Regions from separate parts of the Priestia veravalensis genome, predicted to be linked through region 1. Evidence: riboswitches for the same ligand, from Rfam matches in the RefSeq annotation. Region 1 holds a riboswitch; each other region holds the start of a gene.

Region 1 (3,280 bases):
ATAATTAATGCGATCATATGTGGAATTTCTGTAATATTAATAGCTAAAACAACTAATGCTAATCCAATATATACAACTGCCATTACTACTACAATTAACTCTGATGCTTTGGCTACTCGTTTAATACCACCAAAAATGAGAACACCTACAATGGCTGTAACAACAACACCAACAATGAAGCGATTAACGCCAAAAGCTTCTTCAAAAGCAAGTGAAATAGTATTAGCTTGTACAGAGTTAAATACTAATCCGAATGAGATTGTAATTAAGATGGAAAATAAAACACCCATCCAGCGTTTGTTTAAACCTTTTTCCATGTAGTAAGCAGGACCACCACGAAAACCGTCTTTGTCTTTTACTTTATATACTTGAGCAAGGGTGCTTTCAATAAAAGCTGATGCTGATCCAACTAAAGCAACAACCCACATCCAAAACACTGCTCCAGGGCCCCCAAGAGCAATTGCAGAAGCAACACCAGCAAGGTTCCCAGTACCTACACGAGCTGCTGTACTAATAGCAAAAGCTTGAAAGGAGGTAATTCCTTTTTTATCGCTTCCGTCTGTTTTAGCGCCTTCACCTAACAAGCGAACCATTTCTTTGAACTGACTAAACTGAACGAATTTTGTACGAATTGTAAAATATAATCCAACTAATAAAAGAAGCGCAATTAATATATAAGTCCATAAAAAATTATTGGCTTCATCCACAAAGCTGCTGAATAGAGTCGATATGGTTTCCATCCTAAAAGTTCTCTCCCTTAATTAACGATTAACCTTAGCTGTTCATAAAAAGAGTCATTTTAATGATGCTTTTTTAAAATGTGTAAGGTTTTCTGACATTAGTGATTATAGCGCGTTAGATGTATAAAAGGCAACCTGTAATAAGTTTTTTTTATCGTGTAATCTCTTTTTTTATAACTATAAGATATGATGTCAGACAGTTGTAGTCGCTTACAGGATGTTTTTGCTGGAATGGATTGGATATAAGCTACCTTCTAAAGCAAAAGATATTCGACCGCTTTCTTCTGATACAACTAAAATAAGTGCGTCGCACTGTTCAGACATACCAAGAGCTGCACGGTGGCGTGTTCCAAGCTTCTTTTGCAGTACTTTTGTGGACAGTGGTAAAACATTAGCAGCCGAAATAATTTGATTGTTTCTAATCACAATGGCACCATCATGTAATGGATTTCCAGGATAAAAAACTGTTTCAACGAGCGTAGACGTAACTGGAGCGTGAATAGGAATTCCTTTTTGAATTAAGTGCTCCACTGAGTCATTTCTCTCAATAACCATTAAAGCTCCATGATGTTTCTCAGATAAACTATGTATCGCGAGTGAAAGAGCTGCGTATTCGTGGGTGTAAGGAGACAAGTAATGTCTTAAATAATAGGATGCAGCTGTGGACTGTACGCTTTGAAATAATTTTCTTAAGTCTTCAAAATCACATAAAACACAGTGGTCACTGCTTTCTAGATGTTGCTGAATTTTGGTTGCTTCCGCTGCTATTTGACTTAAATGATTGTGTAAACTTTGTTTAATTACATCATCTAATTGAAAAGAGTGACTTTCCATCATTGAACATAGCTCCAATCTAAAATAATTATTATGTTTTAATGTGTACGAAAGACATAAATCTATACTATAACGGTGTGAATTAAGAGTGACGCCCAAAAAAATTGCTCATATAATGAAAAAATAATAGATATTTCTGTTAATTTAAAGTATAGTTTTCTTATCGGATAAATTATTTTTGCTGTTGACAAATATTCTAAATATGCTAAAATTTTTAAAAAATACTTATCCAGAGTGGTGGAGGGAACTGGCCCTTTGAAACCCAGCAACCTGCATGTTGTGCAAGGTGCTAACTCCAACAAAATGATTTTCATTTTGAAAGATAAGGTGAATTTGTTGCCTAATCAGTCTTTCAGATGTGGAAGACTTTTTATTTTTCATGAAAAAACAGAAGCCTGTTGAATATATTGTTAACAAATAAGGAGGGACTGTGATGGCACAAAACTCTGACTTAAATTCTGTTTTTGCAAGCGTAGAAAAAATGTTAAGCGACATGAAGTTTGGCTCAATCACGCTTGTGGTTCAAGATGGGAAAGTAGTTCAACTCGAGAAAAATGAAAAAATAAGAATTAAATAAATAGCTGACTAGACAAACTAGAGGCGGTTTTATCCTTCATTATGGGGGTAAAACCGTCTTTTTTGATTGGATAACAAAGTATTGGAGTGAAAATCATGAGTGTATATACGTATGAAAATTGGCCAAATCAATTTCCGACTTTTGATGAGCAAGATGAAACAAAGGGAGCTTTAAAGGCATTAGAGTGGGCATATAACCATTATGGTGATTCTCTTATTTACGCATCTAGCTTTGGAATTGAAGGAATTGTATTAATTGATTTAATTTCAAAAGTGAAAAAAGATGCTCACATTGTTTTTTTAGACACAGGTGTTCATTTTAAAGAGACGTACGAAGTCATTGAAGCAATTAAAGAGAGGTTTCCAGATTTACGTATCCAAATGAAAAAGCCTAACCTATCGCTAAAAGAGCAAGCTGAAAAGCATGGAGATGAACTTTGGAAAACTGAGCCTAACCTATGCTGTCAAATTCGCAAGATTATTCCTTTAAAAGAATCACTTGCTCCGTATGATGCTTGGATTTCAGGGTTAAGAAGAGAACAATCTGAATCAAGAAGTAAAACAGAGTTTTTTAATAAGGACGAGAAATTCAAAAAGATTAAAGTTTGCCCATTAATTCATTGGTCTTGGAAAGAAATTTGGCGATATGTATATAAGCATAACTTGCCGTATAACAAACTTCACGATCAAGGGTATCCAAGCATTGGATGTGAGCCCTGTACGCTACCTGCCTATAACATGGAAGATTTACGATCTGGAAGATGGGCAGGTACTAAGAAAGTGGAATGTGGCTTACATGAATCTTAAATGAAAGAGCTGAAAATTTATGCTTGTTTACATTGCTTTTGCAATCGCCCTCTTTTTTGCGATGAATATTGGCGCAAGTGGTGCAGCTGCTGCTATGGGAGTCTCTTACGGTTCAGGTGCCATTAAGCATCGCAAAGTGGCATTAGTTATATGTGCACTAGGTATTTTACTAGGTGCTGTTATCGGTGGAGGAGAAGTTGTTAAAACCATTGGTTCTGGTATTATCCCAGAAAGTATTCTAACGGTGGAGCTAGTTATCATTATTTTAGCTTCTGCCACTCTATCATTATTCTTTGCTAATTTAATTGGAATACCACTATCAA
Region 2 (3,280 bases), on a different contig from region 1:
GATGCTGTGGATGAGTAAATATATCCACTACTTTTCCTTCTTCTACGACTCTTCCATTTTCCATCACTGCTACGCGATCACAAATACGTTGAACAACGTTTAATTCGTGCGTAATTAGAAAAATTGTTAAGCCTAATTCTCGGTTAATTTTTAATAGTAACTCCAAGATAGCTTCCGTTGTTTCTGGATCTAAGGCACTTGTGGCCTCATCGCTTAATAAAATTTCAGGCTCATGCGCTAACGCTCGTGCAATGGCAACACGCTGCTTTTGACCGCCAGATAGCTGAGACGGGTAGTGATTAACTTTATCAGACAACCCGACAATTTCTAAATACTTCTCTGCGCGCTTTTGAATGGTTTCTTTATCAATGCCTTCTAGTTTTAGAGGAATTGCAATGTTTTCATATACAGTTGCTGTTTTTAATAAATTATACCCCTGGAAAATCATCCCGATTTTCCGGCGTGTCTTTTGAAAATCCTGCTTTGAAAGAGTCGTTAGGCTTACACCATTAATGAATACTTCTCCAGACGTTGGTTTTTCAAGTAGATTAACACAGCGAATCAGCGTACTTTTCCCCGCACCGCTATATCCAATTACTCCGAACACCTCTCCTTTTTCAATAGTCAAGGACACGTCTTTCACAGCCTCCACTTTCTTGCCGTTGACTTCATATGTTTTGGAAGTCTGCTTTAATTCAATCACGTTCACCACTCCTTAAAATGCTGGGACAACTGAGCCGTTAAACTCTTCTTCAATAAATTGACGAATTTCATCTGAATGGAAGTATTTCTCTAGCTGTTTTACAACTTCATCATCTTTATTTTCCGTACGTACAACAACGTAGTTTGGATATGGATTGTTTTCAATTTCTTCATGGAAAATGGCATCATCATTAATTGTTAAACCTGCACCCATCGCAAAGTTTGTGTTAATTGCAGCAGCTGCTACTTCACCTAATTGAGATGGAATTTGTGAAGCTTCTAGCTCAACGATTTCAAGATCCAGTTTATTTTCAGCTACGTCTTTTTTCGTTGCTTTTTCTTCAACGCCTTCTTTTAATTTAATAACTCCAGCCGCTTCAAATAGCTTTAACGCACGATATTCATTACTTGGATCATTTGGCACAGCAATTTTGTCACCTTTTTTCAGTTCTTTTATATCTTTAATGCCGTCTGCATAAATACCCATTGGAAACGCAACCGTTTTAAACGCATCCTCAATTTTATAGCCTTTATCTTTTACCTGTTGTTCTAAAAACGGTAATGTTTGATAATTATTTAAATCTAAATCACGTTCATCAAGCGCTGTGTTCGGTGTATTATAGTCGTTAAACGTTTTAATGGTAATCTCTAATCCATCTTTTTCTGCTAACTTCTTCACTTCTTCGTTAATTTGTTGATGAGGACCACCAGTTACTCCGATTGTAATTTTTTCTGTGCTCAAAGTCTTTGCTTCTTCTTTTCCGCACGCAGCCGTTACAATTAGTAGTGCTGACGCCAGTGTTAAACCTAGTACTTTTGTTGTTTTTTTCATTATGTCAATCGCTCCCTTTTCTTTTTTTCCATAAAAAAAACGCCTCTTGCAGATAAAGAGAAGCGATTTTAACCAATCCGCTTCTCTTATCTTTCAGTGTATAAAGATACACCGCAGGATTTAGCACCGTTACAGCACGATTGCTGATAGGTTGCCGGGTTTCATAGGGCCAGTCCCTCCACCACTCTCGATAAGAGTTGCTTTTTTATTCACTTTGTTATGATGGCTATTCTACGGGTAGTTTGTATATAGTGTCAATATTTTTTTAATTTTATTTTATAAAATTTTTTAGATTAGTTTTAATTTAAAGAAAAGAAGCATACAAAAGTCTCCTTTTGTATGCTTCTTTTCTTTATTAATTCCAACAAACGCATCCTACAATAACAAGAAGAATAAACAGAACTAAGATTAAGGCAAACCCACTGCCGCCTTTATTATAGCCGTATCCTCCACAATAACCGCCGTAAAAACACATAACATACACCATCCTTTCTGTCTCAGTGTATGCACGCATCATCCTTTTGCTTGTCTAAACGCCCATTTTCTAAAAATATGTACCCTTAACTCAATATTTGTCGCAGTCGAATCATATCACGACATTGAATACCATTTTCATAGATTTCTTCTTCATAATTATGAACAAAGTGATCCATTTCAATTCCTGTAATACGAAATCCACATTTTTGATACAACGCCAACTGCTCAATACTTGAATTACCTGTTGCAATTTCTACGCTTTTATATCCATAGTGCTTTGAAAGCTTTAAAGCTTCTTCCACCAATTGCTTTCCGTATCCTTGATTTCGCATGTTTTTCTTTACTACAATATTGACAATTTCCACCGTATTCGGCCTTGTTGGTAGCAGTACAACAAGCCCCACTAACTCACCATCTGCTCTTCCTGCAATGCATGTTCCTCTCTCAATATAGCCTGAAATAACCTCTTCTGATGGATCAGCTTCCTTTAACAACTCAATATGGTTCTTTGTTACTTGCAATATTTTTTCAAAACGTAAACTAGACATGGTATCGCCCTTTCTTCTTACTATTTTCGTTAAGCAAACTACACCGTATTTGACTGTTTCCCTGTTATAATTAAAAGATATTACTAGAAAAGAAACAAGTCTAAAGGAGGAATTATTTATGAATTTATTGTTATTACATCATTTAGAAACCGTTCGAAGTATTACGCTAAAAGTTTTATCAAGCGTAACTGAACAGGAATCGTTAGTAACTCCCGATGGCTTTTCAAACAACATTTTTTGGAATTTAGGGCACATTGCATATATTCAAGAAAAGCTTGTTTTTGAGCTTGCTGGAAAGAAAAATCAATTGCCTGCCTCATATGAGCGATTATTCGCGGCTGAAACAAAACCTTCTCAATGGAAGGAAACACCTCCTACCTTAATTCAACTAAAAGAAGAGCTGATGACTTAAACTGAGCGTATTAAAGAATTCATACCCGCTCATTATGATTTGAAGCTAGCCAAGCGGTTCACTAATAAAGCTGGCATTTCGTTTGATCACGTTGGCAGCACGTTCTTGTTTAACTTTTACCATGAGGGAATGCATGTTGAAACAATTAAACAAATTAAAAAAGCTATTCAAGAAAAAAATCCTAACAATTATTAGGATTTTTTTCTTGAATAGCTTACCCGTATATCTGGTTAAAATCTCTATATTTGTGTTACCCCTACTGTTAATATGTATGTTTCATTTACCACAAACTTATCTACTGCTTCTTTT
Region 3 (3,280 bases), on a different contig from region 1:
CAATGATGTTATCGCTGTTTGTAATCGTACCGTCAAAGTCACAGAAAATCTTCACGTTCATCACCCCTTCACCTTCACTGCTCCCCATAGCTCAAGTGCTTTTTGTAGCGCTTCGTCATTTGTATCTTCTAAAGGCTGTCCAGCAAGCGTAGCATCAACTGCTGCACGGAATGCTTTTCCTCCACCGACTGCTCCATCTGGGTGACCGTGTACGCCTCCGCCTGCGTTAATAATGCTATCCACACCGAAATCGGAAATAAGCTGCGGAACCATGCCTGGGTGGATACCTGCTGATGGAACCGGGAACGTTTGCTTATAGGTATGTAGCGGTCTTGTTACCTCGTACGTAATTCCAGCTGTATCTTCAAGCGGCATCGCGACGCTGCCGTACGGTGATGGGAATAGTGAAAAATCTGCTCCAACAAGACGAAGTAATTTTCCTAGCAAAAGAGAATTTGAGAATCCATGAAATTCAGATGGTGTTAACGCACCGCTTACTGCTGGGTGAGCCATGATTGGTAAGTTAATATCATCATCTTCACGAAGAGCTTGTAGCACATCTAGTCCATATGCAAACACGTTAAACAATAGAGCATCGGCTCCGAGCTCCGCTGCTTTTCTAGCTTTCTCTTTTAAATCAAATGTACGCCCCGTTAAATTTACGGCATATAGCGTACGATGACCCATTTCTTTATATACTTCATCAAGAACTTTTTTCCCTTCTGTAATACGCTTTTCGAACGGTGTCAGTTCGTTGTCAAATAGGATTTCGTCATCCTTTACAAGATCGACACCTCCAAGTGCTTGTGCCCGAAGCTGCTCCGTTAAATAATCCATATCACGCCCAATTACACCTTTAAAAATACTCATTACAAGAGGACGATCGTACACTTTTAGTTTCTCACGAATCCCTTCAATTCCAAAGCGTGGGCCAGGAAAAGCGGCTAATGCTTCTTGTGAAAACTCTAAATCTAATAATTTTACTTTTCCGTCTAATGATAGTTTTCCGAAAACAGTAACTAAAATAGCAGGTAAATCATTTGTATAATTAGAAAGCGGATAACCAATTTTCACAATCGCTTGCTTTGTCGTTTGCTCTAAATAATTGTTGACGCGATCGCAGTCTTCAAGTGGCGTAATGTCAACTACGCGCCCTTTGTGCTTTCTAAGTTGCTCCTGCTCAAGCTGAGGTAGATTTGTCCAAGAACCTACCGTTAAGCCTAGAGCAATGCCTTCTGCTTTTTTTTCAAAGTTTCCTTTTTCATCATGTAATAAATAACTTGCAACGATTTCACTCATTTGCTTCAAACTCCCTTGCTGTAAATTTCCCATCGTTACGAAATAAAAAAGCCTCTTCTTGTGAGAAAGAAGAGGCTTTTTTGCTCTCTTCTTATCTCTCAGCTACTGCTGCAAGATTTAGCACCGTGCTTAACAAAACGTTAAGTCGGTTGCCGGGCTTCACAGGGCTAGTCCCTCCACCTACTCTTAATAAGAAAATTGCTATTTATATTGTATAATCGATTTTCACGCTAATCGTATTCATCAAAAATATGTGTTTATGAATCAACAACTTCTTACATATTAAGCCAACTCAAAAAGAATTGTCAACGTATTTTTTGAATAAATTTAATTTAGCAATTCGATCAACCGCTTCTTTCAGTCGATCTTCATCGGTTAATAAACCTACGCGCACATAGCCTTCTCCGTATTCACCAAACCCAATTCCAGGAGCAACAACGACGTGTGCTTTTTCAAGTAACAAATCAGAGAATTCTTCTGATGTATAGCTTTTTGGAACCGGCAACCACGCAAAAAACGACCCTGGTGGGGCTTCAACGTCCCATCCGATTTCACGCAGTCCATGAATGAGAACCTGGCGACGAGATTCATAGCGTTCGACTAGTTCATCTACGCAGTTCTGTGACTCTAGTAAAGCAACCGCGGCTGCTTGCTGTATTCCGCTAAATACACTTACAAATAAGTGATCTTGTAAAAGATTAATCGCTTCAATAACGCTTTCGTTTCCAACAGCAAAACCGATGCGCCACCCCGCCATATTATACGTTTTGGATAGCGTATAAATTTCAATGCCCACTTCTTTGGCACCTGGAGTTTGCAGAAAACTAATGGGCTTTTGACCATCAAACCCAATTGCGCCGTACGCAAAGTCATGTACAATGCACGTATCGTACTGGCGAGCAAATTCAACCGTTTTTTCGAAAAATGATGCCGTAGCTACTGCGCCGGTCGGATTATTTGGGTAGTTTAAAAACATGAGCTTAGCTTTTTGCTTCACTTCTTCGCTTATTTCCTCGTAAACTGGTAAAAAATCATTCTCTTTTTTCAAGGGCATAGCTTCCATTTTCGCTCGTGCTAGCTCCACTCCTGACCAATAGTCTGGGTAACCTGGGTCGGGCACTAAAACTGTATCTCCAGGGTTAAGTAAACACTGAGGAATTTCTACTAACCCAGCTTTGCCTCCAAACAAAATAGCGACTTCTTTTTCGGGATTTAGCTGGACACCGTATTCTCTTTCGTAAAACGCTGCTGCCGCTTTTTTCAAAAAAGCTTGTCCGCGAAACGGTGAGTACTTGTGGTAGTTTGGATTTTCACTCGCGTCTTGAAGTGCCTTGACAATATGAGGGGGCGTTGGCTGATCTGGGTTTCCTTGCCCTAAATTAATCACATCATGTCCTTCTTTTATTACTTTTGCAACTTTGCTAACAAGGGATGCAAAAAATTGTTTCGGTAAACTCTTCAATAGTTCTGATTGTTCAAACTGCTTCATGTGAACACCTTCTCAAAAAATTCTTGAAATTCTAGTCACAAATAATATATTGTAATAGTCAACTTGTAAAGTCATTTTTATAAAATAAATCAGGATGGTGAAGTTTAATGAGCTTAAAAGTAGCGTGTTTGCAACTTGATCTTGCATTTGGAAACCCTAAAAAAAATTACGAGCATGCTGAAAAAAAAATGAAGGAAGCACTGTTTGAATCTCCAGATATTCTTATACTGCCAGAACTTTTTGATACGGCTTATGATTTACAGAACCTCGACGCTATCGCGGACTCAGAAGGTAAGCAAGCGACTAGCTTTTTCTCTGCTTTCGCCAAAACACACAGCGTGAACATCATCGCTGGATCAGTTGCTAAGAAAACAAAAAGCGGCGTTACGAATACAATGTATGTCTTTAATCGTGAAGGCCAGGAGGTCTCGCAATATAACAAGCTACACTTATTTAAGCTGATGAATGAGCACTTATTTCTACAACCAGGTG

What was found. A riboswitch is a leader RNA that binds a small molecule or an ion and turns the genes downstream of it on or off. The one in region 1 is predicted to bind S-adenosylmethionine.
Region 2: it holds a riboswitch for S-adenosylmethionine, as region 1 does, so the genes downstream of both, AS180_RS08070 (MetQ/NlpA family ABC transporter substrate-binding protein) here and AS180_RS21725 (YezD family protein) in region 1, are expected to answer to the same signal.
Region 3: it holds a riboswitch for S-adenosylmethionine, as region 1 does, so the genes downstream of both, mtnW (2,3-diketo-5-methylthiopentyl-1-phosphate enolase) here and AS180_RS21725 (YezD family protein) in region 1, are expected to answer to the same signal.

The regions. Positions count from the first base shown of each region.
Region 1 covers NZ_KQ758660.1:28,879-32,158, forward strand. The annotation lists gene AS180_RS13490 (alanine/glycine:cation symporter family protein) at 1-740, opposite strand, end outside; gene cdaS (sporulation-specific diadenylate cyclase CdaS) at 951-1,574, opposite strand; SAM riboswitch class I at 1,797-1,903, shown strand; gene AS180_RS21725 (YezD family protein) at 2,008-2,151, shown strand; gene AS180_RS13500 (phosphoadenylyl-sulfate reductase) at 2,247-2,957, shown strand; gene AS180_RS13505 (inorganic phosphate transporter) at 2,977-3,280, shown strand, end outside.
Region 2 covers NZ_KQ758640.1:29,806-33,085, reverse strand. The annotation lists gene AS180_RS08075 (methionine ABC transporter ATP-binding protein) at 1-703, opposite strand, end outside; gene AS180_RS08070 (MetQ/NlpA family ABC transporter substrate-binding protein) at 716-1,534, opposite strand; SAM riboswitch class I at 1,618-1,731, opposite strand; gene AS180_RS21595 (YjcZ family sporulation protein) at 1,890-2,009, opposite strand; gene AS180_RS08065 (GNAT family N-acetyltransferase) at 2,095-2,559, opposite strand; gene AS180_RS23500 (DinB family protein) at 2,678-2,971, shown strand; gene AS180_RS22410 (flagellar basal body-associated FliL family protein) at 3,211-3,280, opposite strand, start outside.
Region 3 covers NZ_KQ758674.1:10,960-14,239, reverse strand. The annotation lists gene AS180_RS15825 (2-hydroxy-3-keto-5-methylthiopentenyl-1-phosphate phosphatase) at 1-61, opposite strand, end outside; gene mtnW (2,3-diketo-5-methylthiopentyl-1-phosphate enolase) at 61-1,299, opposite strand; SAM riboswitch class I at 1,388-1,495, opposite strand; gene AS180_RS15815 (pyridoxal phosphate-dependent aminotransferase) at 1,592-2,788, opposite strand; gene AS180_RS15810 (carbon-nitrogen family hydrolase) at 2,896-3,280, shown strand, end outside.